DNA from 4 places in the Streptomyces sp. NPDC048001 genome. Region 2 is predicted to be linked to each of the others. Evidence: riboswitches for the same ligand, from Rfam matches in the RefSeq annotation. Region 2 holds a riboswitch; each other region holds the start of a gene.
What was found. A riboswitch is a leader RNA that binds a small molecule or an ion and turns the genes downstream of it on or off. The one in region 2 is predicted to bind cobalamin.
Positions count from the first base shown of each region.

Region 1: it holds a riboswitch for cobalamin, as region 2 does, so the genes downstream of both, ACGF15_RS08075 (energy-coupling factor ABC transporter permease) here and metE (5-methyltetrahydropteroyltriglutamate--homocysteine S-methyltransferase) in region 2, are expected to answer to the same signal.
Region 3: it holds a riboswitch for cobalamin, as region 2 does, so the genes downstream of both, ACGF15_RS11740 (acyl-CoA thioesterase) here and metE (5-methyltetrahydropteroyltriglutamate--homocysteine S-methyltransferase) in region 2, are expected to answer to the same signal.
Region 4: it holds a riboswitch for cobalamin, as region 2 does, so the genes downstream of both, ACGF15_RS11875 ((2Fe-2S)-binding protein) here and metE (5-methyltetrahydropteroyltriglutamate--homocysteine S-methyltransferase) in region 2, are expected to answer to the same signal.

Region 1 is NZ_JBIDBN010000003.1:339,378-346,699, forward strand. It holds gene ACGF15_RS08050 (chloride channel protein) at 1-738, shown strand, start outside; gene ACGF15_RS08055 (ion channel) at 735-1,295, shown strand; gene dhaK (dihydroxyacetone kinase subunit DhaK) at 1,539-2,531, shown strand; gene dhaL (dihydroxyacetone kinase subunit DhaL) at 2,599-3,243, shown strand; gene ACGF15_RS08070 (PTS fructose transporter subunit IIA) at 3,240-3,674, shown strand; cobalamin riboswitch at 3,745-3,967, shown strand; gene ACGF15_RS08075 (energy-coupling factor ABC transporter permease) at 3,996-4,694, shown strand; gene ACGF15_RS08080 (energy-coupling factor ABC transporter substrate-binding protein) at 4,691-5,044, shown strand; gene cbiQ (cobalt ECF transporter T component CbiQ) at 5,048-5,797, shown strand; gene ACGF15_RS08090 (ATP-binding cassette domain-containing protein) at 5,794-6,621, shown strand; gene ACGF15_RS08095 (siderophore-interacting protein) at 6,764-7,322, shown strand, end outside.
Region 2 is NZ_JBIDBN010000022.1:43,896-51,217, forward strand. It holds gene aceA (isocitrate lyase) at 1-139, shown strand, start outside; gene aceB (malate synthase A) at 247-1,839, shown strand; gene ACGF15_RS28690 (3-hydroxybutyryl-CoA dehydrogenase) at 1,836-2,729, shown strand; cobalamin riboswitch at 2,927-3,145, shown strand; gene metE (5-methyltetrahydropteroyltriglutamate--homocysteine S-methyltransferase) at 3,310-5,628, shown strand; gene ACGF15_RS28700 (NAD(P)-binding domain-containing protein) at 6,105-7,322, opposite strand, start outside.
Region 3 is NZ_JBIDBN010000005.1:295,995-303,316, forward strand. It holds gene ACGF15_RS11715 (acyl-CoA carboxylase subunit beta) at 1-509, shown strand, start outside; gene ACGF15_RS11720 (acyl-CoA carboxylase epsilon subunit) at 506-775, shown strand; gene ACGF15_RS11725 (alpha/beta hydrolase) at 845-1,762, shown strand; gene ACGF15_RS11730 (hypothetical protein) at 1,759-1,938, shown strand; gene ACGF15_RS11735 (endonuclease I family protein) at 2,190-3,020, shown strand; gene ACGF15_RS11740 (acyl-CoA thioesterase) at 3,412-3,852, opposite strand; cobalamin riboswitch at 4,108-4,343, opposite strand; gene ACGF15_RS11745 (DUF4253 domain-containing protein) at 4,499-5,344, opposite strand; gene ACGF15_RS11750 (Lrp/AsnC family transcriptional regulator) at 5,517-6,011, opposite strand; gene ACGF15_RS11755 (DMT family transporter) at 6,159-7,130, shown strand; gene ACGF15_RS11760 (aromatic amino acid transaminase) at 7,123-7,322, shown strand, end outside.
Region 4 is NZ_JBIDBN010000005.1:326,505-333,826, forward strand. It holds gene ACGF15_RS11855 (VOC family protein) at 1-99, opposite strand, end outside; gene ACGF15_RS11860 (metalloregulator ArsR/SmtB family transcription factor) at 96-398, opposite strand; gene ACGF15_RS11865 (cation:proton antiporter) at 778-2,115, shown strand; gene ACGF15_RS11870 (metal-sensitive transcriptional regulator) at 2,209-2,475, opposite strand; cobalamin riboswitch at 2,652-2,772, shown strand; gene ACGF15_RS11875 ((2Fe-2S)-binding protein) at 2,944-3,696, shown strand; gene ACGF15_RS11880 (hypothetical protein) at 3,899-4,969, shown strand; gene ACGF15_RS11885 (class I SAM-dependent methyltransferase) at 5,108-5,797, opposite strand; gene ACGF15_RS11890 (alpha/beta fold hydrolase) at 6,233-7,069, shown strand.

The sequences.
Region 1 (7,322 bases), on a different contig from region 2:
TGGGGCGTGCCGCTGGCGGTGGTCCTGGCCTTCGTCGTCACCTCGATGCACCGCGTCGGACGGGTGACCGCCGCCTGGACCGGCCGCCGCACGGCCCTGCGCACCGTGCTGTGCGCCGCCGCCGTCGGGGTGCTGCTGGCCGCGTACGCGCTGCTGACGGGCCGCAGTCCCACGGAGGCGGCGCTGTCCGGGCAGGCGGGGCTCGCCGAGCTGGCGGCCCACCCCCACTCCTGGTCGGTCGGGGCCCTGCTGGTGCTGATGCTGTGCAAGGGCCTGGCCTGGGGCGTGTGCCTGGGCAGCCTGCGTGGGGGGCCGATCTTCCCGGCGGTGCTGATCGGGGCGGCGGGCGGCGTCGCGGTGTCCGGGCTGCCGGGGCTGGGCACCACGCCGGCGCTGGCCGTGGGCCTGGTCACGGCGGCCGCCGCGATCACCCGGCTGCCGGTGACCAGCGCGGTGCTGGCGATGCTGCTGCTGGGCCCGGACGCCCAGCAGCAGATGCCGCTGATCACGGTGTGCGCGGTGGTCGGCTTCGTGACCGCCGAGCTGCTGGAGCGCCCGCCGGGCGAGCCCGCCGCCGGGGACGGTGCCGGGGACGGCGCGCCGGGCGTCCCCGGGGCGGGGCCGACCGGCGTCGCCGCGCAGGGCGCGGACGGCGCCGGGGGCGCCGGGCGAGGGCCCGGTGCGGGCGGCGGAGGGGCCCCGAAGGGGGACCCCCGGGCCGAGGGCGGCAGGCCGTGAGGCGCCCGCGCCCCCTGCGCCGCCTGCGCGACGCGGATCCCGCGGTGCGGTGGTCGGCGGCGACGGCGGCCGTCGCGCTGATGGCGGTGGCCTACTTCCTGCTGCCCATCAACCACCTGGGGCCGGAGCGGCCGACGCTCAGCTGGGTGGTGTTCTGCGTGGCGCTGGTGTCGATCGCCCTGCTGCTGCTGCACCAGATCCGCAACGTCATCCTGGACCGGCCCCACGCCCGCCCCGCGCTCGCGATCATGCTGCTCGTCAGCATGTCGGTGGTGGTCTTCGCGGGCGCCTACCAGGCACTGGCCCAGAAGCCGGGCGAGTTCGAGGGACTGAGCACGCGGGTGGACGCGCTCTACTTCACGGTGGTGACCCTGGCGACGGTGGGGTACGGCGACATCGTGCCCACCGGGCAGACCGCCCGGGTGGTGGCCGTGGTGCAGATCCTCTACAACGTGGTCTTCCTGACCGCCGCGACGACCACCGTCTCCCGCCGGGTGCGCAGCCAGGTCAGCCGCAAGCTCGGCCGCCAGGCCGGACCGGCGGAGGAGGAGGGGTGAGGCCCCCGACCTCGGTGCCGGGACCTTCGGGCCGCGGTCGCGCCGGGTGCCGCCGTTGCGGCCGCGGCCCGTCCCGGGGATCCTGGCACCCGTCGGCGGTGCCCCGCCGGGCCGGCGTCCGCACCGCGGCGCGAGCGCCCGCGGCACCCGCCGGCGCGCAGGGCGCCGGAGTTCGTTCCGCCTCCCCGCACGGGGCACCGCCCCGGCGGGGAGCACATCGGCGAGGCCGCCAGGAGGAATGCGTTGAGGATGCTCATCAATGTGCCGGAGACGGTGGTCCCGGACGCCCTCAGGGGGATGGCCGCCGCCCACCCCGAGCTCGCCGTCGACGTGGACAACCGGGTGATCGTGCGCGGCGACGCCCCGGTGGCGGGGAAGGTCGCCCTGGTCTCCGGCGGGGGCTCGGGCCACGAGCCGCTGCACGGGGGCTTCGTGGGGCCGGGGATGCTCGACGCCGCCTGCCCCGGCGAGGTCTTCACCAGCCCCGTTCCGGACCAGATGGTGCGGGCCGCCGCCGCGGTCGACAGCGGCGAGGGCGTGCTGTTCGTCGTCAAGAACTACACGGGCGACGTGCTGAACTTCGCGATGGCCGCCGAACTGGCCGAGGACGAGGGGGTGCGGCTGGCGACGGTCCTCGTCGACGACGACGTGGCCGTGACCGACAGCCTCTACACCGCCGGGCGCCGGGGCACCGGCGCCACGCTGCTGGTGGAGAAGATCGCCGGGGCGCTGGCCGAGGAGGGCGCCCCGCTGGAGCGGGTGGAGGCGGTGGCCCGGAAGGTCAACTCCTCGTCCCGCAGCTTCGGGGTGGCGCTCAGCGCCTGCAGCACGCCCGCCAAGGGCGGCCCCACCTTCGACCTCCCGGCGGGCGAGCTGGAGCTGGGCGTCGGCATCCACGGCGAACCGGGCCGCGAGCGGCGGCCGATGATGACCTCCGGGGAGATCGCGGACTTCGCGGTGGAGGCCGTCCTGGACGACCTGCAGCCCACCGGTCCGGTGCTGGCGCTGGTCAACGGCATGGGCGCCACCCCCCTGCTGGAGCTGTACGGCTTCAACGCGGAGGTGCAGCGGGTGCTGGGCAGCCGCGGGGTGCCCGCCGTCCGCACCCTCGTCGGCAGCTATGTGACCTCGCTGGACATGGCGGGCTGCTCGGTGACGCTCTGCCAGGCGGACGAGGAGCTGCTGCGCCTGTGGGACGCCCCGGTGGCCACCCCGGCCCTGCGCTGGGGCCGCTGACGCCCCGCCGGGCCCGCCCGGCACCTGGAACCGCCCCGCACACAGCGGACCGACCACCCGGACACCCATGAGCCCGAACCCCGAGGGAGCGCCCGTGCTCGACACCGAGTTCTTCCGCCGCTGGCTGTCGGCAGCCGCCGCGGCCGTGGACCGCGAGGCCGACCGGCTGACCGAGCTGGACGCGGCGATCGGGGACGCGGACCACGGCACCAACCTCAGACGCGGCTTCGCCGCGGTGACCGCGGCCCTTCAGGAGGCGGCACCCGCGACCCCGGGCGCGGTGCTGGTACTGGCGGGAGGCCGGCTGATCTCCTCCGTCGGCGGGGCCTCGGGCCCGCTGTACGGGACGCTGCTGCGCAGCGCGGGCAAGTCGCTGGGCCCGGCGGGCGAGGTCTCCCCCGAGCAGTTCGCGAAGGCGCTGCAGGAGGGGGTCGCGGCCGTGTCCCGCCTGGGGGGCGCGGTGCCCGGGGACAAGACGATGATCGACGCGCTGGAGCCCGCCGCGCAGGCGCTGGCCGAGGACCCCGAGGGGTTCGCCTCGGCGGGTTCCGCGGCGGCCGGCGGCGCCCTGGCGACGGTGCCGCTGAGGGCCCGCAAGGGGCGGGCGAGCTATCTGGGCGAGCGGAGCATCGGCCACCAGGACCCCGGGGCGACATCGTCGGCGCTGCTGGTCGCGGCGCTGGCCGAGACCGCCGCCCGGGGGGCGTCGTGAACGGCGGGACGGCCGCGGGCGGCGGCACCGCGCGGGTGGGCGTCGTGCTCGTCTCGCACAGCGCCCGGGTCGCGGAGTCGGTGGCGGAACTGGCCTCGGAGCTGGCGGGCGGCGGGGCGCAGGGCGCTCCCGTCGCCGCGGCGGGCGGCGGGCCCGACGGCGGCACCGGCACCAGCGCCGAGCTGATCGCCGCCGCGGCCCGCTCGGTCGACGCGGGGGCGGGCGTGGCGGTCCTGGCCGACCTGGGCAGTGCCGTGCTCACGGTCAAGGCCCTGCTCGCCGAGGGCGGCGAACTGCCCCCCGGCACCCGCCTGGTGGACGCGCCGTTCGTGGAGGGCGCGGTGGCGGCCGTGGTCACCGCCTCGGCCGGAGGCGACCTGGACGCGGTGGCGGCGGCGGCCGGGGAGGCGTACGGCTACCGCAAGGAGTGAGGGCGCGGGCGGGGGTCCGCGCGCCGGTGGGTGCACCGGTGCGTGCCTTGTGGTGGCGGCGGCCGGGGGACTAGTGTCACGGGGCCTTGGTGTACGGGAAACCGGTGCGGTACCGGTGCGGCCCTCGCCACTGTGATCGGGAGTCCGGCTCCACCCCCTTCGGGGAGCCACTGGGCGCCGCGGGAGACCGCGGTGCCTGGGAAGGCGGAGCCGGGCGGTTCGCCGTGCCCGGAAGAGTCCTTCCGGGCACCTTCCCGTCAGCCAGGAGACCGGCCAGGGCGCGTTGTCCATCCACGAGGTGCTGGAGAGGGTCTCCCAACCATGCATATAGCCGAGGGGTATCTCCCCCCGCTGCACGCCGTCGCCTGGGGCGCGGCGTCCGCGCCCTTCGTCGTCCACGGCGTCCGCGCACTGTCCCGCGAGGTCAGGGCCCACCCCGAGTCGACCCTGCTGCTCGGGGCGTCCGGTGCGTTCACCTTCGTCCTGTCCGCGCTGAAGATCCCTTCCGTGACGGGCAGTTGCTCCCATCCCACCGGAACGGGCCTGGGCGCGATCCTGTTCAGACCACCGGTGATGGCGGTCCTCGGAACGATCACCCTGCTGTTCCAGGCGCTGCTGCTGGCGCACGGCGGGCTCACCACGCTCGGCGCCAACGTCTTCTCCATGGCGGTGGTCGGGCCCTGGGCCGGGTACGCGGTGTTCCGGCTGCTGCGGCGCTGGGACGTGCCGCTGATGGTGAGCGTGTTCTTCGCCGCCTTCGTCGCCGACCTGTCCACGTACTGCGTCACCTCCGTGCAGCTGGCGCTGGCCTTCCCGGACCCGGGCACCGGAGTCGCCGGCTCGCTGGCCAAGTTCGCGGGCATCTTCGCCGTCACGCAGCTCCCGCTGGCGGTCAGCGAGGGCCTGCTCACGGTGCTGGTGATGCGGCTGCTCGTGAAGTCCAGCAAGGGCGATCTGACCCGGCTCGGCGTGCTGGTGTCCGGCGGCCGTGCAGCACACAAGGAGGCCGCGGCCCGATGAACCGGAACACGAAGATCAACGCGCTGCTCGTCCTCGCCGTGCTGGCGCTCGCGGTGCTCCCCCTCGCCCTGGGCCTCGGGGACCACAAGGAGGAGCCGTTCGCCGGTGCGGACGGCCAGGCCGAGGCCGCCATCACCGAGCTGGAGCCGGACTACGAACCCTGGTTCTCCCCGCTGTACGAGCCGCCCTCCGGGGAGATCGAGTCGGGGCTCTTCTCGCTCCAGGCCGCCCTCGGCGCCGGTGTCCTCGCCTACTACTTCGGCGTCCACCGCGGCCGCCGCCAGGGCGAGGCCAGGGCACGGGCGGCGCAGCCCTCCGACGACGCCGCCGGGACCGCAGAGAGCGGCTGAGACGTGCTGCCGATCGACGCTGCGGCGCACAGCAGCCGCTGGCGCCGCCGCCATCCGGCCGAGAAGGCCCTGCTCGGCCTGGGGTTGACCGTCTCGGCGGTGTGCCTGCCGCCCTGGCCCGGCGCCGTGCTGGTGGCGGGTGCCACGCTCGCCGTGCTCCTCGGACCCGCGGGCGTGCCCCCGCGTCAGCTGTGGCGGGCGTTCCGCATCCCGCTGGGCTTCTGCGTCACCGGGGCGGTCCCGCTGCTGTTCGCCGTGGGCGGGCCGGCCGGGCTGGTGTCCCTGGCGCCGGAGGGACCCGCCGACGCGGGCAGGCTGCTGCTGCGGACCTCGGCGGCCTCCCTCGGGGTGCTGCTGTTCGCGTTCACCACCCCGCTGTCGGACGTCCTGCCCCGGCTGGTGCGGGCGGGCGTCCCGGCGCCCGTCGTGGACGTGGCCCTGGTGATGTACCGGATCAGCTTCCTGCTGCTGGACGCGGTGCACCAGGTGAGGCAGGCCCAGGCGGCGCGGCTGGGGCACACCAGCCGCGCCGCCGTGTGGCGGTCGCTCGCCGGACTGGGCGCGACCGCGTTCGTCCGGGCCTTCGACCGCGCCGAGCGGCTCCAGAACGGGCTCGCCGGCCGCGGCTACGACGGCACACTGCGGGTGCTGGTGCCGGGCGCCGCTCCCTCCCGGCCCTTCCTCTGCGGGGTGGCCGCGCTGCTCGCGGGCATCGTGCTCGCGACCCTCCTGCTCGAAAGGTACGCCCTGTGATCGTCCGGCTCCATGACGCCCGCTTCGCCTACCAGGACGGGCCCCCGGTCCTCGACGGCGTGTCGCTCGCGCTGCCCGAGGGCAGGGCCACGGCCCTGCTCGGGCGCAACGGAGGCGGCAAGACCACCCTGCTGCGGCTGCTGAGCGGCGGACTGCGGCCGACGGCCGGCCGGCTGCTGCTCCGCGGCGAGCCGGTCGCCTACGACCGGGCGGGGCTGACGCGGCTGCGCACCACGGTGCAACTGGTCGTGCAGGACCCGGACGACCAGCTGTTCGCCGCCTCGGTCGAGCAGGACGTCTCCTTCGGGCCGATGAACCTCGGGCTTCCCGAGGACGCCGTCCGCGCCCGGGTGGACGAGGCGCTTCAGGCCCTGGACATCACGGGCCTGCGCGACCGGCCGACCCATCTGCTCTCGTACGGGCAGCGCAAGCGGGCCGCGATCGCGGGCGCGGTCGCGATGCGCCCGAGCGTGCTGGTGCTCGACGAGCCGACGGCCGGGCTCGACCCGCACGGGCAGGAACGGCTGCTGGACCTCCTCGGCCGCCTCCGGGACGGCGGGACGACGGTGGTGATGGCCACCCACGACGTCGACCTGGCGCTGCGCTGGGCCGACGACGCGGCCGTCCTCGCCCCGGACGGGCTGCACACCGGTCCCGCGGCCCGGCTGCTGACCGACCAGGGCCTGCTGGACGCGGCACGGCTGCGGCGGCCGTGGGGCGCGGCGGTGAGCGCGGTGCTGCGGGCCCACGGCCTCCTGGCGGAGGGCGACCCCGGTCCGCGGACCGCCGAGGACCTGGCGCGCTGGCTTCCGGCCGCGACCTGAGGCCGTGCCGCCGCACGGCGGCACGGTGTCGGCGCACGGCGGCACGGTGTCGGCGGCGTGTCGGCGGCGCGCAGGAGGCGGGTGCGACGGTGGGGCCTTCCGCGGCGGACCGGCCGCCGCGCAGGACGCCCGAGGAGGGCCCGTGTCCCCGTCGACGCCCGTCAGGTACATCCGTGTCGCCGCCGCCCGGCGGCTCACCCCGCACATGCGGCGCGTCACCTTCCACGCCCCGTCGCTCGGCGAGCTGCCGGCCCCCGGCCCCGACCGGCAGGTGAAGCTGTTCTTCCCGCGCGCGGGGCGCGGAACGCCCGTCCTGCCCGAGGCCCCCGCGGACGGCGACGTGATGCGCTGGTACGCGGCGTACACGGCCCTGCCCGAGGAGGAGCGCCCCTGGATGCGCAGCTACACCCTGCGCGCCCACCGGCCGGGGGCGCGGGAGATCGACGTCGACTTCGTGCTGCACCGGGACGCCGGACCCGCGACACGCTGGGCGGCGGCAGCGGGCGCCGGGGACACCCTCGGGATGGTCGGCCCCTCGGAGCTCTTCGCCGTGCCCCGTCCGGCCGGGGAGGCCCGGCGGCTGCTGTTCGCCTGCGACGAGTCGGGGCTCCCGGCGCTCGGCACCCTGCTGGAAGCCCTGCCGCCCACGGCGCAGGCGGTGGTCTACACCGAGATCGAGGACGCCCGGGAGATCGCCACGG
Region 2 (7,322 bases):
CCAGGAGCAGGGCTTCACCGCCGTCAGGCACCAGCGCGAGGTCGGCACCGGCTACTTCGACCTTGTCTCCACCGCCGTCAACCCCGCCTCCTCCACCACAGCCCTGGCCGGGTCCACGGAGGAGGAGCAGTTCCACTAGGCCGCCCGAGCCGGGCGCCCCTCGCGCATCCGGCCCGCCCCTGGCAGGGGCGGAGGGCGGACGACCGTCTCCGCCGCCCTCCGCTCCCCTCTTCGAGGAGAACTCCGATGACCACCCTCGCACCGCCCCGCCGCATCCGCGTGCTCGCCGCTCCGCGCCACCGGCACGACGAGATCCTCACCCCCGCCGCCCTGGACTTCGTCGGCCGGCTGGTCGCCGCGTTCGGCGAGCGCCGCCGGGACCTGATGAAGGAGCGCCGCAGGCAGGCGCTGCGCCTGGCCTCGGGCTCACCGCTCGGCTTCCCCCTGGCCACCGCCGCGGTCCGCGCCGACGACTCCTGGCAGGTGGCGCCGCCCGCGCCCGGACTGAGCGACCGGCGGGTGGAGATCACCGGGCCGCCCGACCGCCGGACGGCCGTCGACGCGCTCACCTCGGGTGCGCAGGTGTGGATGGCGGACTTCGAGGACGCCACCGCCCCCACCTGGAACAACATCGTCGGTGGTCAGCTCGCCCTGCTCGACGCGATCGAAGGCCGCATCGACTTCGGCACGGCGGACGGCACGGAGCACCACCTGGGCGACCGGGTCGCCACCCTCATGGTCCGCCCGCGCGGCTGGCACCTCGACGAGGCGCACCTGGAGTACGACGGCGCCCCCGTGCCCGCCGCCCTCGTCGACTTCGGCCTGTACTTCTTCCACTGCGCCCGGCGCCAGATCGACGCGGGCCGGGGTCCGTACTTCTACCTGCCGAAGCTGGAGAACCGCTACGAGGCGCGGCTGTGGAACGACGTCTTCGTCCTCGCGCAGGAGCTGCTCGGCATCCCGCGCGGCACGGTCCGGGCGACCGTCCTCATCGAGACGATCACCGCCGCCTTCGAGATGGAGGAGATCCTCTACGAGCTGCGCGAGCACAGCGCCGGTCTCAACGCCGGTCGCTGGGACTACCTGTTCAGCCTGATCAAGACGTTCGGTCACCGCACGGACTTCCTCCTGCCGGACCGGGCGAAGGTGACGATGGCCGCCCCGTTCATGCGGGCCTACACCGAACTCCTCGTCCGCACCTGCCACAAGCGCGGCGCCCACGCCATCGGCGGGATGGCCGCCCAGGTGCCGCAGAAGGACCCGGCCGCCGACGCAGCGGCGCTCGCCACGGTCCGTCTGGACAAGGAGCGCGAGGCCGAGGACGGCTTCGACGGCTCCTGGGTCGCCCACCCGGCGCTGGTGCGGGTGTGCCGGGAGGTCTTCGACGGCGTCCTCGGCGACCGGCCCCACCAGCTCGACCGCACCCGCGGGGACGTGGAGGCAGCGCCCGCCGACCTGCTGTCGGTGCGCAGGATCAGCGGCCCGCCGACGCCCGAGGGCGTGCGCACCAACGTCGCGGTCGCACTGCGGTACTTCTCCGCCTGGCTCCGCGGCCGGGGCGCGGTCGCCGTGGACGGGCTGATGGAGGACGCGGCGACCGCCGAGATCGCGCGTGTGCAGATCTGGCAGTGGCTGCGGCACCGGGTGATCGGCAGGGAGGAGGTGCTCGGCATCCTCGACGACGAACTCGCCGCCCTCGGTGCCGCGTACCCGTGGGCTCCGCTCGACGAGGTCCGCGGGCTGTTCGAGCGGACGGCGCTGGGCGGCGAACTGCCGCTGTTCTTCACCCCCGAGGCCTACACGGAGCACCTGGTGCGGCGGACGGGGGCGGGGGCGTGAGCGGGGACATCCGGCGCGTCGGCGTGGTCGGCGGCGGACAGATGGGGGCAGGCATCGCGGAGGTCTGCGCGCGGGCGGGGCTGGACACGGTGGTGTGCGAGGTGGACGCCACCGCCGCCCGCGCCGCGCGGGACCGGGTGGTGGCCTCGCTCGACCGGGCGGTCCGGCGGGGCAAGGCCGAGGAGGCGGACGCCCGGGACGCGCTCGCCCGGATGGTCTTCACCGGCACCCTCGACGACCTCGCGGACCGGCAGCTCGTCGTCGAGGCGGTGGTGGAGAACCCGGCGGCCAAGACCGAGGTGTTCGCGGCGCTGGACAAGATCGTCGAGGATCCGGGCGCGGTGCTGGCGACCAACACCTCCTCCCTGCCGGTCATGCGGCTCGGGATGGCGACCGGGCGCGCCGACCGGGTGGTGGGGCTGCACTTCTTCAACCCGGTCCCGGTGCTGCCGCTGGTCGAGGTCGTCGGCTCCCTGCACACCTCCCCCGGGACGATCGCCGCCGTGCGGGACTTCGCCACCGGCACACTCGGCAGGACGGTGATCCGCTCCCAGGACCGGTCGGGCTTCGTCGTCAACGCGCTGCTCGTCCCGTACCTGCTGTCCGCCGTCCGGATGGCGGAGTCGGGCTTCGCGACCGCGGCCGACATCGACGCGGGCATGGAGCTGGGCTGCGCCCATCCCATGGGGCCACTGAAGCTCGCCGACCTGATCGGCCTGGACACCGTCGCCTCGATCGCACGGTCCCTGTACGAGGAGTTCCGCGAGCCGCTCTACGCGCCGCCGCCGCTGCTGCAGCGCATGGTCGAGGCGGGGCTCCTCGGCCGGAAGAGCGGGCGGGGGTTCCACACCTACGACCGGGGCCGACCGCCCGGTCCGGACGCGGGCTGAGGGGCCCGCACCGCCCGCCGGGGTGAGGGTCCCGGGGGCGGCAGAGGGCGGGAGGCGCGGATGCCGCGCTTCCCGCCCCGCGGCGGGTGCGGGCGGCGCCCGGCTCCCGTCCCCGGCAGGGGCCGGGGCGGTGCCCGCGTGAGACGGATCCCATCCGGATGACGGACACCTGCGTACGTTCCAATGCGACTACCCGTAGGCTTCCCGGTGCAGCTGGTTCGCCCCGTCCGCCAGGCGGGATGCGTCGTAAGAGGGAACCCGGTGGGAATCCGGGACTGCCCCGCAGCGGTGAGCGGGAACGACCGCCGTCATACGCACTGGGCCCGAAGGGCCTGGGAAGCGACGGCCAGTAGGTGTCCTCCCCCGGGAGGGCGAGCCCGCGAGTCCGAAGACCTGCCGACTGCCCGCGTGCGACCCGCTCGCGCGCGGAATCCCGGTGACCTCGAGGGCGGGTCGGCGATCACACCAGGCGGTCGACCGCGTCTTGCCGCGCGGGATCGTTCCCGTCCGGTCCGCCGTTCCTTCGCGCTCTCGTCCCGTCTCCGGGATCTCAGGGATTCATCTCGCGAAGGAGATCTCCGTGACAGCGAAGTCCGCAGCCGCGGCAGCACGGCCCACCGTGTACGGCTACCCCCGCCAGGGGCGGAACCGGGAACTGAAGAAGGCGATCGAGGGCTACTGGAAGGGCCGCGTCACCGCCGACGCCCTCCGTGGCACGGCCGCCGAGCTGCGCCGGGAGAACTGGCGGCAGCTCGCCGACGCCGGCGTCCACGAGGTGCCGACCGGCGACTTCTCGTACTACGACCACGTCCTGGACACCACCGTCATGGTCGGCGCGATCCCCGAGCGCCACCGCACCGCCGTCGCGGCCGACGCCCTGGACGGCTACTTCGCCATGGCCCGCGGCACGCAGGAGGTGGCGCCGCTGGAGATGACCAAGTGGTTCGACACCAACTACCACTACCTGGTGCCCGAGCTGGGACCGGACACCGCGTTCGCGGCGGACCCGGCCAAGCAGGTCGGCGAGGTGAAGGAGGCGCTGGCCCTCGGTCTCGCGGCCCGACCGGTCCTCGTCGGACCCGTGACCTACCTCCTGCTGTCCAAGCCCGCCCCCGGCGTCCCCGCCGGCTTCGACCCGCTGACCCTGCTGGACCGGCTGCTGCCCGTCTACGCCGAGGTGCTGGCCGACCTGCGCGCGGCGGGCGCCGAGTGGGTGCAGCTCGACGAGCCCGCGCTCGTGCAGGACCGCACCCCGGCCGAGCTGAACGCGGCCGAACGCGCCTACCGCGAGCTGGGCTCTCTCATTGACCGGCCCCGGCTGCTGGTCGCCTCGTACTTCGACCGGCTCGGCGAGACGCTGCCCCTGCTCGCCAAGGCCCCGGTCGAGGGTCTCGCCCTGGACTTCACCGGGGCCGCCGCCGCCAACCTGGACGCGCTCGCCGCCGCGGGCGGGCTGCCGGGCAAGCGCCTGGTCGCCGGCGTCGTCAACGGCCGGAACGTCTGGGTCAACGACCTCACCGCGTCCCTGTCCACGCTCGGCACCCTGCTGGGTCTGGCCGACCGGGTCGACGTGGCCGCCTCCTGCTCACTGCTCCACGTGCCCCTGGACGCGGCGGCCGAGCGGGACATCGACCCGCAGCTCCTGCGCTGGCTGGCCTTCGCCCGGCAGAAGACCGCCGAGATCGCCACCCTCGCCAAGGGCCTGTCCCAGGGGACCGGCGCCATCGCCGCCGAGCTGGCCGCCAACCGCGCCGACCTCGCCGCCCGCGCCGACTCCCCCGTCACCCGCGACCCCGCCGTGCGGGCCCGTGCCGCTGCGGTGACCGAGGCCGACGCACGCCGCTCCCAGCCGTACGCCGAGCGCACCGCCGCCCAGCGTGCCCACCTCGGCCTGCCGCTGCTGCCGACCACCACCATCGGCTCCTTCCCGCAGACCGCGGAACTGCGCACCGCCCGCGCCGAGCTGCGTGCCGGCCGCATCGGCCCGGCCGGGTACGAGGAGCGCATCAGGGCGGAGATCCAGGAGGTGATCGCCTTCCAGGAGAAGAGCGGTCTGGACGTCCTGGTGCACGGCGAGCCCGAGCGCAACGACATGGTCCAGTACTTCGCCGAGCAGCTCACGGGCTATCTCGCCACGCAGCACGGCTGGGTCCAGTCCTACGGCACCCGCTACGTCCGCCCGCCGATCCTCGCGGGCGACATCTCGCGGCCCGAGCCGATGACGGTCCGTTGGACGACGTACGCCCAGTCCCTCACGGACCGGCCCGTGAAGGGCATGCTCACCGGTCCGGTCACCATGCTGGCCTGGTCCTTCGTCCGGGACGACCAGCCGCTCGGCGACACCGCGCGCCAGGTCGCGCTCGCCCTGCGCGACGAGGTGGACGACCTGGAGGCGGCGGGGAGCTCGGTGATCCAGGTCGACGAGCCGGCGCTGCGCGAGACCCTCCCGCTGCGGGCCGCCGACCGGGCCGCCTATCTGGCGTGGGCTACCGAGGCGTTCCGGCTGAGCACCAGCGGGGTCCGCCCGGACACGCAGATCCACACCCACATGTGCTACGCCGAGTTCGGGGACGTCGTCCAGGCCATCGACGACCTCGACGCGGACGTCATCAGCCTGGAGGCCGCCCGCTCCCGTATGCAGGTGGCCCGCGAGCTGGCCTCGCACGGCTACCCGCGCGAGGCGGGCCCCGGCGTGTACGACATCCACTCCCCGCGCGTCCCGAGCGCCGAGGAGGCCGCCGGGCTGCTGCGCACGGGGCTGGAGGCCATCCCCGCCGAGCGGCTGTGGGTCAACCCGGACTGCGGCCTGAAGACCCGCGGGTGGCCGGAGACGCGGTCCTCGCTGGAGAACCTGGTCGCCGCCGCCCGCACCGTCCGCGGTGAGCTCGCGACGTCCTGACCCTCTCCTCGGTCTGCCGGGGCCGGGGCGCGGCTGCGCCCCGGCCCCGCGGTAGGCCGCGGATGACCCGGGAGCAGGTGCCGGCCGCCCCGGACCCGGTGCCCGGCACCGCCCGCCGGCCCGGCCCGTCGTACGGGGCCGGCGGGCGGACCTGGGCGCTGCGGGCGGGCTGTTCGGCGAGGTGCCGTGCGGAAGAGGTTCTCGGCGTACCCGAGGCCGCGGTCCGCGGGGTCCGGCCCCCGACGGGGGCGGTGGTCCACCACCGTGGGCAGTCTGGCCGGCGGGGCCGGCACCCGCTTCCCCCGGTCACGCGCCCCTGCGGCCGGCCTGCCGTGCGCGGTGGCGGCCTTCGGCGCCCCGGTCGGCAGTTGCCCCGTCAGATGCGCTGCGTCCAGGGGGCCTCGGGGTGCGGTGCCGCGGTCCGGCCGCCACCGTGCGCGGACGCCGGCCGGGTGGGCTGCGGGCTGCGGGCTGCGTCAGCCGCCGGAGGGTGCGGATCCGGTCGTGCCGAGAGGGACCGGCACGGGGGCGCAGCAGCCGCCCTCGCCGGCCGTCTCGCCGGTCTCGGGCTGGTCGAAGAGGCCGGAGCCTCCGCAGACGCCGGTCTCGGGGAGGGCGAGTTCGACGCGTCCGGCGGCCTCGTGGTCGCCGGCGAGGGCGGCGGCCACGGAGCGGACCTGCTCGTAGCCGGTGAGGGCGAGGAAGGTCGGAGCGCGCCCGTAGGACTTCATGCCGACCAGGTAGACGCCGGACTCGGCGTGCGAGAGCTCCTTCACGCCGTGCGGGTAGACGGTGCCGCAGGAGTGCTGGTTGGGGTCGATCAGCGGGGCGAGCCGGACCGGCGCCTGGAGGCGCTCGTCGAGGTCCAGGCGGAGTTCGCCGAGGAAGGACAGGTCGGGACGGAAACCGGTGAGGACGATGATCTCGTCGACCGGGTCGAGGCGCCGGCCGTCCTCGGCCACGAGGACGAGGCGGTCGCCGTCGCGTTCGATCGCCTCGGTGCGGAAGCCGGTGACCGCCTCGGCGTGGCCCTCGTCCACGGCGGCCCTGGCGGCGAGGCCGAGGGCGCCGCGGGCGGGGAGCTGGTCGGCGGTGCCGCCGCCGAAGGTGGAGCCGGAGATCCCCCTGCGCAGGATCCACAGCGCCTTCGTCCCCGCGCCGCCCTCCGACGCGGCCAGGTCGGCCAGCGCGGCGAGCGCGGTGAAGGCGGAGGCGCCGGAGCCGATGACGGCGGTGCGCCTGCCCGCGTAGCGGGCGCGGACGGCCGGGTCCCTCAGGTCGGGGACGCGGTAGGCGATCCGTGCGGCGGCGGCCTTCTCCCCCAGGGCCGGGAGGCCGGAGGCGGCAGCCGGTCCCGGCGTGGACCAGGTTCCGGAGGCGTCGATCACCGCCCGGGCGAGGATGCGCTCCTCACGTCCGCCGGCGTACGCGAGGTGCACGGCGAAGGGCCGGGCCTCGCGGTCCGCGTCCACGATCCGGTCGCGCCCGGCGCGGGAGACGCCGGTGACGGTGGCGCCGTAGCGGACCCGGCCGCCGAGGGCCTCGGCCAGCGGCTCGAGGTACCGCTCCACCCAGTCGCCGCCGGTCGGGTACGCCTTCGCGTCGGGCGCCACCCAGCCGGTGGACGCCAGCAGCTTCCCGGCCGCCGGGTCGACGACCTCGCCCCAGGTGGAGAACAGCCGCAGGTGTGCCCA
Region 3 (7,322 bases), on a different contig from region 2:
AGTTCTGCGACGCGTTCAACATCCCCCTGGTGACGCTGATCGACGTACCGGGCTTCCTGCCGGGTGTCGACCAGGAGCACAACGGCATCATCCGGCGCGGGGCCAAACTGCTGTACGCCTACTGCAACGCCACCGTGCCCCGCGTCTCCCTCGTGCTGCGCAAGGCCTACGGCGGCGCCTACATCGTCATGGACTCCCGCTCCATCGGGACCGACATCGCTCTCGCCTGGCCCTCGAACGAGATCGCCGTCATGGGCGCCGAGGGCGCGGCCAACGTCATCTTCCGGCGCGAGATCGCCGACGCCGACGACCCGGAGGCGGTCCGTCAGCAGAAGATCAAGGAGTACCAGGTCGAGCTGATGCATCCCTACTACGCGGCCGAGCGCGGGCTCGTGGACGACGTCATCGACCCGCGCCGGACCCGGCAGACCATCATCCGGTCCCTCGCGATGCTCCGCAACAAGCACGCCGACCTGCCGTCGCGCAAGCACGGCAACCCGCCCCAGTGAGCGCGCCCGGTACGGAGGCGCCGACGGCGGGCACACCGGCCGCGGCGCAGGACGCGGCCGCCGTGCGCATCGTGCGCGGGCGGCCCACCGCGGCCGACCTCGCCGCCCTGACCGCGGTGCTGCTGAGCCGGCTCGCGGAGCCGGCTGGCCCCCGCCGGGAGGACGGCGCCGCGGGCCCCCGCACGGCGGGCTGGCGCCGCCCGGAGCGAACGGCACCGCACCGCGACCCCCGCGGCTGGCGGGGCTCGCCGCGCGGCAGGGGCTGAACCGGACCCCGGCCCGCGGCTCCGCCGCGCCGCCCCGCCATCCGTCCGCACGGAAGGAGTCCCCATCCGATGGCCCAGCTGCCCGCCACCGGCCGCGCCGCCCCCGCACCGCGGGTCCGCGCGACCACCCTGGAGGCCGACGGCCTCAGCCTCTCCGCCCTGCTCGCCGAGCCGGTGGGCGCGGCGCCGCGCGCGGTGCTCGTGGCCCTGCACGGCGGAGGCATGCGCGCAGGCTACTTCGACAACCGGGCCCGCCCCGGACTCTCCCTCCTCACCCTGGGGGCCCAGCTCGGCTACACGGTGCTCGCCGTCGACCGGCCCGGATACGGCAGCTCCGCCCTACCGCTTCCCCGCGGCCTGGCCGTCGAGGAGGCGGCCGTGGTGCTCGGCGCCGCGCTGGCCGGCTTCTCGGCGCGGCACGACACCGGCGCCGGGGTGTTCCTGGTCGCCCACAGCTTCGGGGGCAAGCTCGCCCTGGCGGCCTCCGACGTGCTCGGGGACGCCCTGATCGGCATGGACGTCTCCGGGCTCGGGAGCCGCCTCGCGGTCGCCCCGCACCAACTGCCGGGCCCGGGGCGGCAGGGCGAGTGGCGCAGGCACTGGGGCGCCCTGCGCCTCTACCCGCCGGACGCCTTCCGGCTGGGCCGGGCCCTGATCGCGCCGGTCCCGGAGAGCGAGGCGGCCGAGGGCCCCCGGTGGCCGGTGCTCCACCCGCACCTGGCCGCCCGGGTGAAGGTCCCCGTCCGCTTCACCTTCGCGGAGCAGGAGCAGTGGTGGCGGTGCGACGCCGCGGCCGTGGCGGATCTGACCGCGCCGTTCACGTCCGCTCCGGTCCGCGTCGACCACCAGCCGGACGCGGGGCACAACATCAGCCTCGGCTGGGCGGCCCGCACGTACCACCTGCGGGTCTGCGGGTTCCTGGAGGAGTGCCTCCTCGCACGCGCCGCGGCGCCGCCGCGGCGCCCGGTCGAGGCGGCGGCCGTATGACGACGGGAGGCACCATGGAGAAGCTCGTGCTCGACCGCGACCCCGTGGCACCGCCCCCGGGCGCCCGCCCGGCCGGGCCGCCGCGCGCGCTCCCCGGGCGCCCGCTGCGGCCGGCCCTGCTGGCGGGGGAGGACGTGGACGCCCCGGACCGGCACATCTTCCGGGGGACCGACTGAGGGACGTCGGGCGCCGCCCCGGCCCGGCGGGCGCCGTGCCGGGTGTACGTCCGGCCGTCGCACGCGAGGTGCTCTTCACGCCCTCGGCACGTGATCGGCACGTACTGTCCACTCGAACATGACTTGATCATGTCAAGCTGCTCTGGCTTGGAACCAATGTTCCGCACCCACCTGCCGGGCAGTGCACCGCAACCCGCCCGAGCGCCGGGCCGGGGCTTCTGCCCGCCCGAACGGAGAGGGCACCCCCACTCATGTCCGCTCACCGCACACGCCGCCCGTGGCTGCTTCCCGTCGTCGCGTGCGTGGCCGCCGCCGCGACGGCCGTCCCCGTCGCGGCATCCGCCACCGCCGCCCCGCGCGCCGCGTCCCCGGCCGCCGGGACCGCCGCCGGATCCTGGGAAGGCACCTACTACGAGGACGCCCTGGGCAAGACCGGCACCGCCCTCAAGGCGGCCTTGCACACGACGATCAGCGAGCAGACCGTGCTGTCCTACTCCCAGGTCTGGGACGCACTGAAGACCACCGACGAGGACCCGGCCGACCCGGACAACGTCCTTCTGCTCTACTCCGGCCGGTCCCAGGCGAAGAACACCAACGGCGGCGGCGCCGACGACTGGAACCGCGAGCACGTCTGGGCCAAGTCCCACGGCGACTTCGGCACCTCGAAGGGGCCCGGCACCGACATCCACCACCTGCGTCCCACCGACGTCTCCGTCAACTCCGCCCGCGGCAACCTGGACTTCGACGAGGGCGGTTCACCGGTCGCCGAGGCGGGCGACTGCTACCGGGACTCCGACAGCTTCGAGCCCCGCGACGCCGTCAAGGGCGACGTCGCGCGGATGATCCTCTATATGACCGTGCGCTACGAGGGCGGCGACGGCTACGCCGACCTCGAAGCCAACGACCAGGTGGGCAACGGCAGTTCCCCGTTCATGGGCCGCCTGTCCGTGCTGCGCCAGTGGAACCTGCAGGACCCGCCCGACGCCTTCGAGCAGACCCGCAATGACCGGATATTCGCCATCCAGGGCAACCGGAACCCCTTCATAGACCACCCCGAGTGGGTCGAGGACATCTGGGGGTAGCCGCCGCGGGGCGGGGCCCCGACCACCCGGCCACGTGGCACGGGCGCAGCGTCGGCGGGCCCACGTGCCGTCCCCGCCTTCCGGTTGCCGCCCCGCGCCGTGCGAAGGTCCTGCGTCGCGGTGGTGCTGGTGCCGTCCCGGCAGGCCGGTGCCGGGGCGCCCGGCGGGATCCCCGCCGCGGGGCCGTACGGCAGGCGGCCGCGGGCCACGGACGAGGGGCCGGGTGCGCGGCCGATCATAGAAGCGGTCCGTGCGGCGCACGTCGGGTTTCGGCCCTGTACGGCGGGCCGGTGTGGCGGCCTTGACCGGGGGAGCGTGCGGCGCCCACCGGCGCCGGTGCCCCGACGGCACGGGACGGCGCCGCGAGTCCTCGCGCCGCCCCGTGCGGTGCCTACGCCGGGTTTTCCGGCGCCGCCAGCCCCGGCACGGCCCGCGGGCGGCCCTGCTCGTCGACGGCCACGAAGGTCAGCCGGGCGGTGGCCACCTCGGTGGGGGGAGTGGTCGTGGCGTTCCAGCGCTCCGCCGATACGCGGACGGCCACCGTCATCGAGGTGCGGCCCGCGCGCTCCAGCTCCGCGTGGACGGTCAGCAGGTCACCGGCGCGCGCGGGGGAGAGGAAGGTCATCCGGTCCACCGAGACCGTGACGGCCGGGCCGTCGGCATGGCGGCCCGCCGACGCCGCGGCCGCGTCGTCGATCAGCTTCATCACCACGCCGCCGTGGATGGTCCCGTAGAGGTTGGTGTCGTGCTCGCTCATGATGGTGGCGAGGGTGACACGGGAGTCGGCCGGTGCCTTGTGGGCCCGTTCGCCGACGGTGGTGCCGGTGTTCATGTCGTCAGCTCCGTACGAGGCGGGCGGTCGCCGACCGTGCAGGCGGCCGCCGCCCGGTGTTTCGAGGGGCCGGGGCGGGTCTCGCCCCCGTCCCCGGGGCGGGGGTACCCGGACACGGTGGTGTGCGCGGTCACGCACCTCGCCTCCGCGGGCCGGGTCGGCGATCCCGGAAGGGGGCGCGGACGCGAAGGGGCGATGGGCGCGGAAGGCCCCTGCCGCCGACCCGCCCTCGAGGTCCCGGGATCTCCGTGCGCGTCGTCGGGCACGGGCAGCGGCAGGTCTTCGGACTCGCGGGCCCGGCCTGCGGACGCCGGGGCGCCTGCGGGCCGCCTAGTGGCCGTCGCTTCCCGGGCCCCTTCCTACGGGCCCAGTGCGTGAGACGGCGTTCGTTCCCACTCACCGCTGCGGGGCAGTCCCGGATTCCCACCGGGTTCCCTCTTGCGACGCATCCCGCCTGGCGGACGGGGCGAACCAGCTGCAGGGCACACTCTACGGGCTGTCCCGTCCGTCCCGGCGGGCGATCCTCCGGGCGGCACGGGCCGGCCCGTGCCACCGCCCGGCGCCGCGGCCCCGCCCGGCACGGCGGACGAGCGCGCGGCCCCCGCCCGTTGCCGACGGGCGGCGCACCTCAGCCTCAGTGGTCGGCTCAGGAGTCCCAGCGGTGGACCCAGGTCCGCCGCCCGAGGATCTCGTGGACGGCGTGGTCGCGCAGCGTGGTGTGGCCGCTGCGGACGAGGTCGTCCGGGCAGAAGGCGGCGTGCTCGGCGGCCACGGCCTCGGCATGGGCCTCGGTGGTCGGCGGCGCGGCGACCGAGAGGACGAGGTGGTCCGCGCCGAGCGCGACGACCCGGGTGCCGAAGCGCTCCCCCCAGCTGCGCAGGACGGCGCTGAGGGCGCCGGGGTCGTCCTCGTGGCTCAGGGAGCCCGACCAGCCGCAGGCCGCGGGGATGTCCGCGTTGCACTCCGCGGACACCAGGGCGGCACGCGGGTCCCGCAGCCAGGAGCCCGCACCGGCCAGGGCGTCGGCGGTCCGGGCCGCCAGGGCGTCGGGGTCGTCCCCCGGCCCGGCCGCGGGGGCGAGCCCCGGCCACGGCACGTCGAAGGGGGCCGCCGTCCCGCCCGGCCCGGGTACCCCGGCCTCCCTGCGGGCCCGCTTCTCCCGGACCTCCCCCCAGAGATAGCCCAGCACCTCATCGGCACCGAGGTCCTCCGGGTAGGACAGGTTCCCGCACAGCAGGTCCCACTTCTCCGGACCGCCCGCCGGGCCGCCGACGTCCACCAGCACCGGGACCAGATCCGCCGCGCGCAGCGCGGGCCCCTGCGCCGACCACTGCCCGGGCTCCGCGCGGGTGTCCGCCAGCCACAGCAGCGGATACGGCCACTGCCCCTGGTACGTCTCGTCCACCAGCCTCCCGGGGGGCAGTTCGAGGCCGAGGGTGCCGCCGCTCGGATCGGCCGCGAGCGTGATCAGGTTGTTCGTGTCCGTCAGCATGGACAGTGACAGTAGAGGCCGGCGCCGACAGCCGGGTGGCGGGGCCCGGGACTCAAGGGCTCCCCGGGGCCCGGGCGTTCTGGTCCCGCGGTGGGAGGCGGCGCTGCGGACCGCCTCCGGCAGGCACTCCTGCGGGACGGGGTGCGGCCGCCGCGGTCCCGGCGGGCGCCGCTCACCGCCCGCGGGTGCCGGGCGCGGGGTGGGCCGGGAGGTCCGGCCGGGGGAACACCCGGGACTGCTTCACGCTGCCGAAGGCGAAGCTCGACTCGATCGAGGCGATACCGGGGATGGCGTGGATCCGGGTGCGCACCAGGACCTCGTAGGCCTCCAGGCTCTCGATGACGACCCTGAGCAGGTAGTCGCTGCTGCCCGCCATCAGATAGCAGTCCTGGATGTGCTCGATGAGCCCGACGTGCTCCTCGAAGACGTTGACGGCCTCGGCCGTGTGGCGCTCCAGCCGGACCCGGACGAACACCGTGATCGGGAGGCCGAAGGCGACCTGGTCCACCATCGCGGTGTAGCCGCTGATCAGGCCGGACTCCTCCAGGCGGCGTACCCGCCGCAGACAGGGCGAGGGGGACAGCCGCACCCGGTCGGCGAGGTCCTGGTTCGACAGGCGCCCGTCCGCCTGCAGCGCGTGGACGATCTGGAGATCGACGGCGTCCATGAGGTACTCCTTGGCAGATCCTGCCCCAAAACTACGCCTGGGAGGCAGAACTAGCAATCGCCTGCCCCTCCGTCTGGTCTAGCGTTGCTTTCCAGGTCAGGGTCGGGACGGTTCCGCCCGGTGTGTTCGACAGGCGGAGGGAAACCCGTGGCGGTCGTGACGAAGAAGGGCCCCGCCCGGGCGGGGGGCGCGCCGCGCTCCGGCGTGCGCCCGGGCCCCGGAATCTCCCCGCAGGCGGCGGGGCTGCTGGCCCTGCTGCTCACGGTGGCGATCTGGGCCGGGTTCGCGCTGAGCGCCCGCGCTCTCGGCTCCTCCACGCTGCTGCCCGCCGACGCCGCCCTGCTGCGCTTCGGCGTCCCCCTCGTGGTGCTGGCACCCGCCCTGTGGCGCCGCCGCCGGAGGCTGGCCGCCGTGCGCCCGGCCACCGCCGCCAAGATCGTCTGCGGTGCGGGCGTGCCCTTCTTCCTCGCCGCGATGTTCGGCGGCTCCCTCACCTCCGCGGCCTTCGTCGGGGCGATCGTCCCCGGGATGGTCCCGCTGTTCGTCAGCGCCCTCCTCGTCGCGGGCGGCGGGGCCGTCCCCCGGGGGACGCAGCGGGCCGGACTGGTCATGATCGTCGCCGGGGTCGCCGCGCTGGTCTGCCGCTACACCGTCGCACTCGACGGGGACGTGCTCCTCGGCACCGGCACCCTGCTCCTGGCCAGCGGGCTGTGGGCGCTGTACACGGTGGGGCTGCGCGAGGTCGACCTGGACCCCGTCGGCTCCATCGGCCTGCTGTGCCTGCCGTCCTTCGCGGTCGTCGCCCTGCTGGTGCTCACCGGTGTGCTGCCCGCGCACCTCCACCGGGCCGAGGGCGGCGACGTCCTGACCTTCCTCCTCGTCCAGGGCCTGGGCGTCGGCCTCTGCGCCGGGCTGCTGTACGCCTTCGCGATCCGCCGGCTCGGCCCGGAGCGGAGCTCCGTCGTCGGCAGCCTCAGCCCGGTCGTCGTGGTCCTGCTCGCCATCCCCCTGCTCGACGAGTCGCCGACCCTGCCCGTGCTGGTCGGAGTCCCCCTGATCACCGCCGGTGTGGTCCTCGCCAACCACCGTCCACGAACCAAGGTTTCCGCAGATGCTTGAGCTCCTCGCACCCCCTCCCGCCGACCCGCTGTGGGACCTCGCCGCCGAGTTCGCCGCCGACACCCGGCCCGAGCGGCTCGACCTCGTCCTCGGCGTCTACCGGGACGCGACCGGCGTCACGCCCGTGATGTCGGCCGTACGGGAGGCGGAACTGCGCCTGGCCGAGCGCTCCGCCTCCAAGGAGTACCGCGG
Region 4 (7,322 bases), on a different contig from region 2:
CGGTACGTCCTGCTTCTTCACGAAGCCGAGGATCTCGGTGTAGAAGTGCTCCGCCCTGGTCTGGTCGTCGACGAAGACGCTGGTCAGATGGATCTTCAAGAGGAACTCCCCTCGGGGCCCGCGGTGTCGGGTCCGAGCCACCGCTCGGTGATCCGCCGCAGCGGGGCCGTGTTCAGTACATGGAACTTGCAGCGGCCCTCCCGCCGGGTCTCGACCAGACCCGCGGCCTCCAACACCGCCAGATGCTGGGAGACCGCCTGGCGCGAGAGGCCGAGCCGGTGCTTCGTGCCCAACCGCCCGCAGATCTCGAAGAGTGTCTGCCCGGATCTCTCGGCGAGTTCGTCGAGGATGGTGCGGCGGGTGGGGTCGGCGAGGGCTCTGAAGACGTCGTCGGCCACACCCCCACGATAGGCAAGTGCTCACTTGCCCATCAAGGAGGCGCGCGCTCCGTACCCCGGGTCCGGGTGCCCCGGCACCCGGACCCGGGCCGGGGGCGCGGCAGTTGACGGCGTACCGCCGCGGGCGCCCCGGGGGCCCGCGGGAGCGGCCGCGCGCCCTGCGGGACCCCGGTAGCCCGCAGGGGCCCGCGCTGCGCTACCGTCGTGCCGCCCGGCCGCGGCTCCGCCGTCCGCGACGCGGCCGGGAGGGTGCCGACAGCGGTCGTCCGGGGGCGTGTTCCCGCGGACCGGACCGCGGTGGCCGACGGGTGGCGACCGGTCGGCCGGCACCGGGCCACGACCGGCGGACGGCCGCACTCGCCGAACGGAAGTCCAGGTCATGGTCCTTGTCGCTGTCTTCGGAGCGGCGCTGCTCATCGCCGTGCTGCTCTCGGGCCTGGCCGCCCGGACGGTGCTCTCCACCTCGCTGCTCTTCCTCGTCGGCGGCGCCCTCGTCAGCGACGGGTTCCTCGGGCTGATCCATGTCACCCCCGACAGCGGCATCGTGGGCGTCACCGCGGACCTCGCCCTCTTCGCCGTCCTCTTCACCGACGGCATGCACGTCTCCCTCCCGGCGCTGCGCCGCAACTGGCGCAACCCGGCCAGGGCGCTGAGCCTCGGCATGCCGCTCGCGCTGGTCGGCATGGCCGTGATCGCGCACTACCTGGTCGGGCTGGACTGGACGACCTCCTTCCTCGTGGGAGCCGTCCTCGCGCCCACCGATCCGGTGTTCGCCTCGGCGATCGTCGGACGCAAGGAGGTCCCGGCCAAGCTCCGCCAACTGCTCAACGTGGAGAGCGGCATCAACGACGGCCTGGCGCTCCCCGTGGTCCTGCTGCTGATCGCGGCCGCCGGCCCGACGGCCGGCAGCGCCGAGTCCTCGCCCGCCAAGATCGCCCTGGAGCTCGGGCTGGGACTGGCCTTCGGTGTGGTCCTGCCGCTGTTCGTCAACTACCTGGCGCGCTTCCGTCTGCTGGGTCCGGAGCCGAAGCTGCAGCCCCTGCTGCCGCTCGCGATCGGCGTCATCCTCTACGGCCTGTGCCACCTGACCCATGCCAACCCCTACCTCGCGGCCTTCTCCGCCGGTGCGGTGCTCACCGCCGTCTCCCCGGAGGCCAAGTCCGCCTTCGAGCCGCTCGGCGAGGCGCTGGCCGAGCTCGCCAAGTTCGCCGCGCTGCTCGTCTTCGGTGCCCTGCTGACCCCGCAGCTCTTCGGCGACCTGTCCCTCGGCGGGTATGCGGCGGTCTTCCTCGCCATCGTGCTGATCCGCCCGGCCTCGCTGCTGCTGTCCCTGGTGGGGACGCGCTTCACACGCCGGGAGAAGCTGGTCGCGGCCTGGTTCGGGCCCAAGGGCTTCGCCTCGGTGGTCTACGGCCTGCTGGTGCTGCAGGCGGGGATCCCGCAGGGCGAGCAGGCGTACACGCTGATCGCCGTCTGCATCGCGGCGTCGATCGTCGCCCACAGCAGCACCGATGTGCCCATCGCGCGGATGTTCCATGTGGACGACCTGGCGGGCATCCCCGGCGGCGACGACGATGACACCGGGTCCGATTCCGGGGCCGACCGCCGGGAGGCGGCACCGGGAGACGGGCCGGAGGGCGGCAGGGTCGCGGGCCCCCGCACCGCACCGGCTCCCGACCCGGCCGAGGCCGGGCCGGGGCGTACCGCCGGGGACTGAACCGGACCCGGCCGGGTGCGACCGCCCGCGGCGCCCGCGCCGGGGGCGGTGGCCCGGTGCCGGGCCGGGGCCCCGGAGCGGGCGCCGCGCGACTCAGGCCAGGGCCAGGAACAGCTTCTCCAGCTCCTGCTCCGTCAGCGGCTGCGCCTCCTCGCCGGGGTCGGTCAGGCACTGGCGCATCCCACTGGCCACGATCTTGAACCCGGCGCGGTCCAGTGCGCGGGAGACCGCGGCCAGCTGGGTGACGACCTCCCTGCAGTCCCGGCCCGACTCGATCATGGCGATGACACCGGCGAGCTGGCCCTGGGCGCGGCGCAGGCGGTTGAGGACCGCGGGGGCCGCCTCTTCTTCTACCTTCACCGGGTTTCCTCCCGTCCTCCGTCTTCCACGCTGACCCAGGATACCCCTGTGGGTATATTTCCCGGAGGTGGCAACCGCTCCGCGTGCGGGTGCCACCGTCCGGACCGCCCCCGGAAGGCCCGCTGGCGCGCCGGGCGCCGCTTCTGGGATGCTGCGTCGGACAGGCGACGGCGCGCAGGAAGCCGGTGGGAGTCCGGCACGGTACCGCCACTGTGAAGGGGGAGCGACCCCGCGGCGGCCACGGCCCCTGCGAGGGGCCTGAAGGCCGGGGGAGCGTGGATCCCGAGTCAGGAGACTCGCGCCGTCGCACCTCGGCACCCCGGGGCGGAGCTCCCCGAGAGAGGACGGTGGCACCGTGTGCCTCCCAGGCGGCGACCCCCGGTACGGCGATGCGCGGCGCGGCGCGGCACCCCGGCGGACCGGGCCCCGCGCGGTGGTCCGCACCGCTCGTGCCGGGGCGGCCGGGCGGTGACCCCGGACCTGCTCGCGCGGGTGGGTGCGGTCGGGCCCTACTTCGAGATCGCTGCGGGCGAGCGGCCCGACGCCGCCGGGTTCCGGCCGCTCTCCGCCCTCTACGGCGACCGGCGGGTGCTGGAGGGGTACGTGGCGGAGGTCGGCCGGCGACTCGGCTCCGACCAGCGGCGCGTCGCCGCCTCCACCCTGCACATCGGCACCGCCGCCCGGCTGTGGTCCGTCGCCCTGGGGGCGGCCGTGCTCACCGGCCGGGTGCCCGACCTCGCCCCCGACCGGCTGCTGTGGCGGACGCCCCCGACCGGCCCGATCGAACTCTGGCTGCCCCGGCCCTCGGCCTGTCCGCCGCCCGGGACCGCGGTGGGCGCACCGTCCCCGGCGGCTCTGGTGGACGCGCTCCACGACACCGTCATGGTGCGCAACCTGGAGCCCTTCGCCCTGGTCCTGCGCCGCGAGTTCACCCTCTCCCCGCTCACCCTGCGCGGCAATGCGGCCTCGGCCCTGGTCGGTGCCGCCCGGGTGCTCGGCGGACACGCTCCCGGCGCCGGGGGCGACCCGGTGGCCCTGGCCGGCGCGCTCCTCGACCGGGAGCCGATGGCGGGGGAGGGGGTCCTCGACCGGGACCCGCTCGCCTACCGGCGCGGTAGCTGCTGCCTGTACTACCGCGCACCCGGCGGCGGGATGTGCGGGGAGTGCGTGCTGCACCGACGGCCGGGCGGCGTCCCGGTGCGGCGGGGGGTCGCGGGCTGAACCCGCCCCGTCCGCCGCGGTGTCGTCGCCGCGGTCGGCGCCGAGACGGGCGAATCCTTTCCGGGGTTCTCGCGATACGACGAATGTCACCCAGAGGAGTTGTCCGGCTGCCTGGGGTGTTTGTCGGGGGTGGGGGCGGGGAGTCGGCAGCGGTGGCGATCCGCACCGGGCGGGTCGCGGCCGAGGAAGGAACCTCCCCCACATGAACCCACTGGCTACTGCCCGGGTCCGGCTCTGCGCCGCCGCCGCGGTGCTGCCGCTGCTCCTGCTCACCGGGGCGGCGCCCGCCGGAGCGCGGCCCGCCGCCGCACCCACCGCGCCGCAGGTGGTGGTCGGTCCGTCGAGTGCCGACGGGCAGGCGTCGAAGGCGACGTGCCCCTCCGGTACCAGGGTGGCCGGAGGCGGCCACTTCTCGAACACCTTCCACTACGCCAACGGCGGCGACATCTACGACGCGGTGCGGGCGAACGCGCCCACGCGCGCGGGCGACGGGTGGACCGTGCAGCAGCTGAAGGGCAAGGCGCAGGCCGTCGCCCTGTGCGTGCCGGCGGACGAGGCGCCGAGCGTGGCGGTGAGCGACCCGAGCGCGGACGGGCAGGCGGTCAAGGCGACCTGCCCCTCCGGTACCAGGGTGGCCGGAGGCGGCTTCTTCTCGAACGTCTTCCACTACGCCAACGGCGGCACGATCTACGACTACGTGCGCAGCAGTTCCCCCTCGCGTGCGGGTGACGGCTGGCTGGCGCAGCAGGTCAAGGGGAAGGTGCAGGCGGTGGCCCTGTGCGCGCCCGAGGACCGGGCGCCGAGTGTGGTGGTGAGCGACCCGAGCGGCGACGCGCAGGCGGCCAGGGCGACCTGCCCGTCCGGCAGGAGGGTCGTCGGAGGCGGCCACTTCTCCAACACCTTCCACTACGCCAACGGCGGCACGATGTACGACGCCGTGCTCGCGAACTCCCCTTCACGTGCGGGTGACGCCTGGGTGGCGCAGCAGATGAAGGGCAAGGTGCAGGCGGTGGCGCTGTGCGTGCCCGCGGACGAGGCGCCGGGTGTGGTGGTGAGCGACCCGAGCGGCGACGCGCAGGCGGTCAAGGCGACCTGCCCGTCCGGCAGCAGGGTCGTCGGAGGCGGCCACTTCTCCAACACCTTCCACCGCGCGAACGGCGGGAACATCTACGACTACGTGCGCACCAGTTCCCCGTCCGGCTCGGGTGACGGCTGGGTGGCGCAGCAGGTCAAGGGCAAGGTGCAGGCGATCGCGCTCTGCGGGGCCTCCTGACGGGCCGGGAGTCCGGCCGGCCCGCGCGAGGCGCCCGGCGGGAAGCCCCCGCCGGGCGCCTCGCGCCCGGCCTCCCGCGGTCCGCCCGGCGGCGCCGGCAGTGCACCCCGGGCAAGCCCCGCAGCCCGGCCGCCCGCCCTACTCGGCGCGGGGACGCCGCCCCCATGCCGTGACCAGGCCGAGGGACAGGTCCCAGGTGTCCGGGGCCTCCAGGTACGCCTCCACCGCGTCGACGTCCGCGTGGTCCGCCAGACCCGTGGCCACGACCAGGGGGCGTGCCTGGGCGAGGGTGAGCCGCCAGAATCTCGACATCGGGGTGCCGGGCCCGACGGGCGGGATGTCCACCGCCGCACCGATGTCGACCAGGCCCGCGGTCGCCAGGGCGGCGGGGAGGCGGCGGCCGTGGTCGATGTCGGTGCCGATGGCCTGCTCCAGGGCGAGCCAGAGCGCGCCCATGGTGGTGCGGTACCGCTCGTGGGGCGATCCGGGTGTGCCCAGGTCGGCGTTGTCGCCGACGACGAGCAGGCCGCCCGGCCGCAGCCAGGACGCCAGCCGCCGCAGCACCTGCCCGCGTTCGCGGATGTGCATCACCACGAACCGGGCGTGAATCAGGTCGAACAGGCCGGGGTCGGTCGCCGGGTCCAGCAGATCCGCCCGGAGGACACCGATGCCCTGCTGCCTCAGCGGTTCGAGGAACCGGGTGTCCCGGTCGACGGCGAGGACCTCGCCGCCGTCGCCCGTCCGCTCGGCGAGCCAGCCGGTGATGCTGCCCGGCCCGGCACCGACGTCCAGGCAGCGCCATCCGGGCCGGATCCCCAGTGCGTCCAACCGGTGCCGGGTGGCGGGGTCGAACGCCTGCGCCAGGGCGGTGAGTCGCGCCAGCTCCCCGTCCCCCGCGCCGCTGAACAGCCTGTCGCCGTAGCGCTCGCCGACGGGCGTGCCACAGGTCGTGAGATCGCTCTGCAGGGTCCTGGTCCCTTCGTGGGTGGTCGTGGCGGGCCGGGCGTGTCCGGCCCGGGTGTATCGCCGCGTCGTCCACGCACCCGGCCCGTACCGGGAGGGGCCCGGCGCGGTCGCGGGGCCCGGCGTCCGGTGCCCAGGCGGCGGCCGAGGGCGGCGGGCGGCGGGTGGTCGCCCGCAACCTGTGAGGGCTTCGACGTCCATCGGCCGTGCGCACCGATGAGTTCTCCGCCCCGCGGGGGTCCTATCGGCAGCAACGCACACCACAGTAGTACGGCCCCTGCGTGAACCGGAGAGATGAATATGCCAACAGGCCGAGACTGGTCCGCCAGAGTCGAGGCGCGTGTCGTCTCCGCCGACGGCACCGAGATCGCATGCGAGCAGTCGGGGCGCGGGCCGGCCGTCATCCTGGTCGCTTCGGCGCTGGCGGACCGCTCCGACACGACCAAGCTCGCGGCTCTCCTCGCCCAGCACTTCACCGTCGTCAACTACGACCGGCGCGGACGGGGTGCCAGCGGTGACGCCCGCGCCTACACCCCCGACCGCGAGATTGAGGACATCGCGGCGCTGGTCGAACACGTCGGCGGTTCGGCGTCGCTGTTCGGCTCCTCCTCAGGGGCGGTCCTCGCCCTGCGCGCGGCCGCTGCCGGAGTGAACCTCCACCGCCTGGCTGTGTACGAGCCGCCGTTCGTGGTCGCCGAAGGCGACCACGGGCCACCCGAGGATCTCGCGCAGCAGATCACCGTGCTGCTTGCGGAAGGTCGGCACAGTGACGCGGTCACGTACTTCATGACCCGAGTGCAGGGCATGCCCGGCATCGCCGTGTTCTTCATGAAGCTCATGCCGAAGACGTGGGCGCATCTCACCGAGCTGGCCGGCACTCTGCCCTATGACATCGCGGTCATGGGCGATACCCAGCAAGGCAAGCCGCTCGATGCCGAGGAGTGGAAGGGGGTGGCCGTACGCACCCGAGTACTGACCGGTGGCAGGAGCCCGGCCGCGTTCCGGCGCGCCGCCCTCGCCGTCACCGAGATCCTGCCGCAGGCCGACCACCGCTCCCTGCCCGGACTCAACCATGGTGCCGTCGTCATGGCCCCGAGGAAAATCGCCTCGCAGATCACCGAGTTCATCAAGGGATGACCTTGTCGTTCGAGCGGTTCGGCGGCGCTTGGTGCCCCCTGATACCCAGAGTGGGGCGCGCCCGCTTGCAGCTGACCGCCGGACCCCGGACGACCACAACTCACGGGACAGCCCGCAGGGGACCCGCTTTTCCGAGCCTGCTGGGAATCGGCTGGAAACAGAGGCCGGAATGCCCGCATCCGGTGTCCTGCGGCTGTGCTACGCGCCTATCCGGCGCTGGTCGGGGTGAGCCGGATTCGCGGAACAGCGGGCC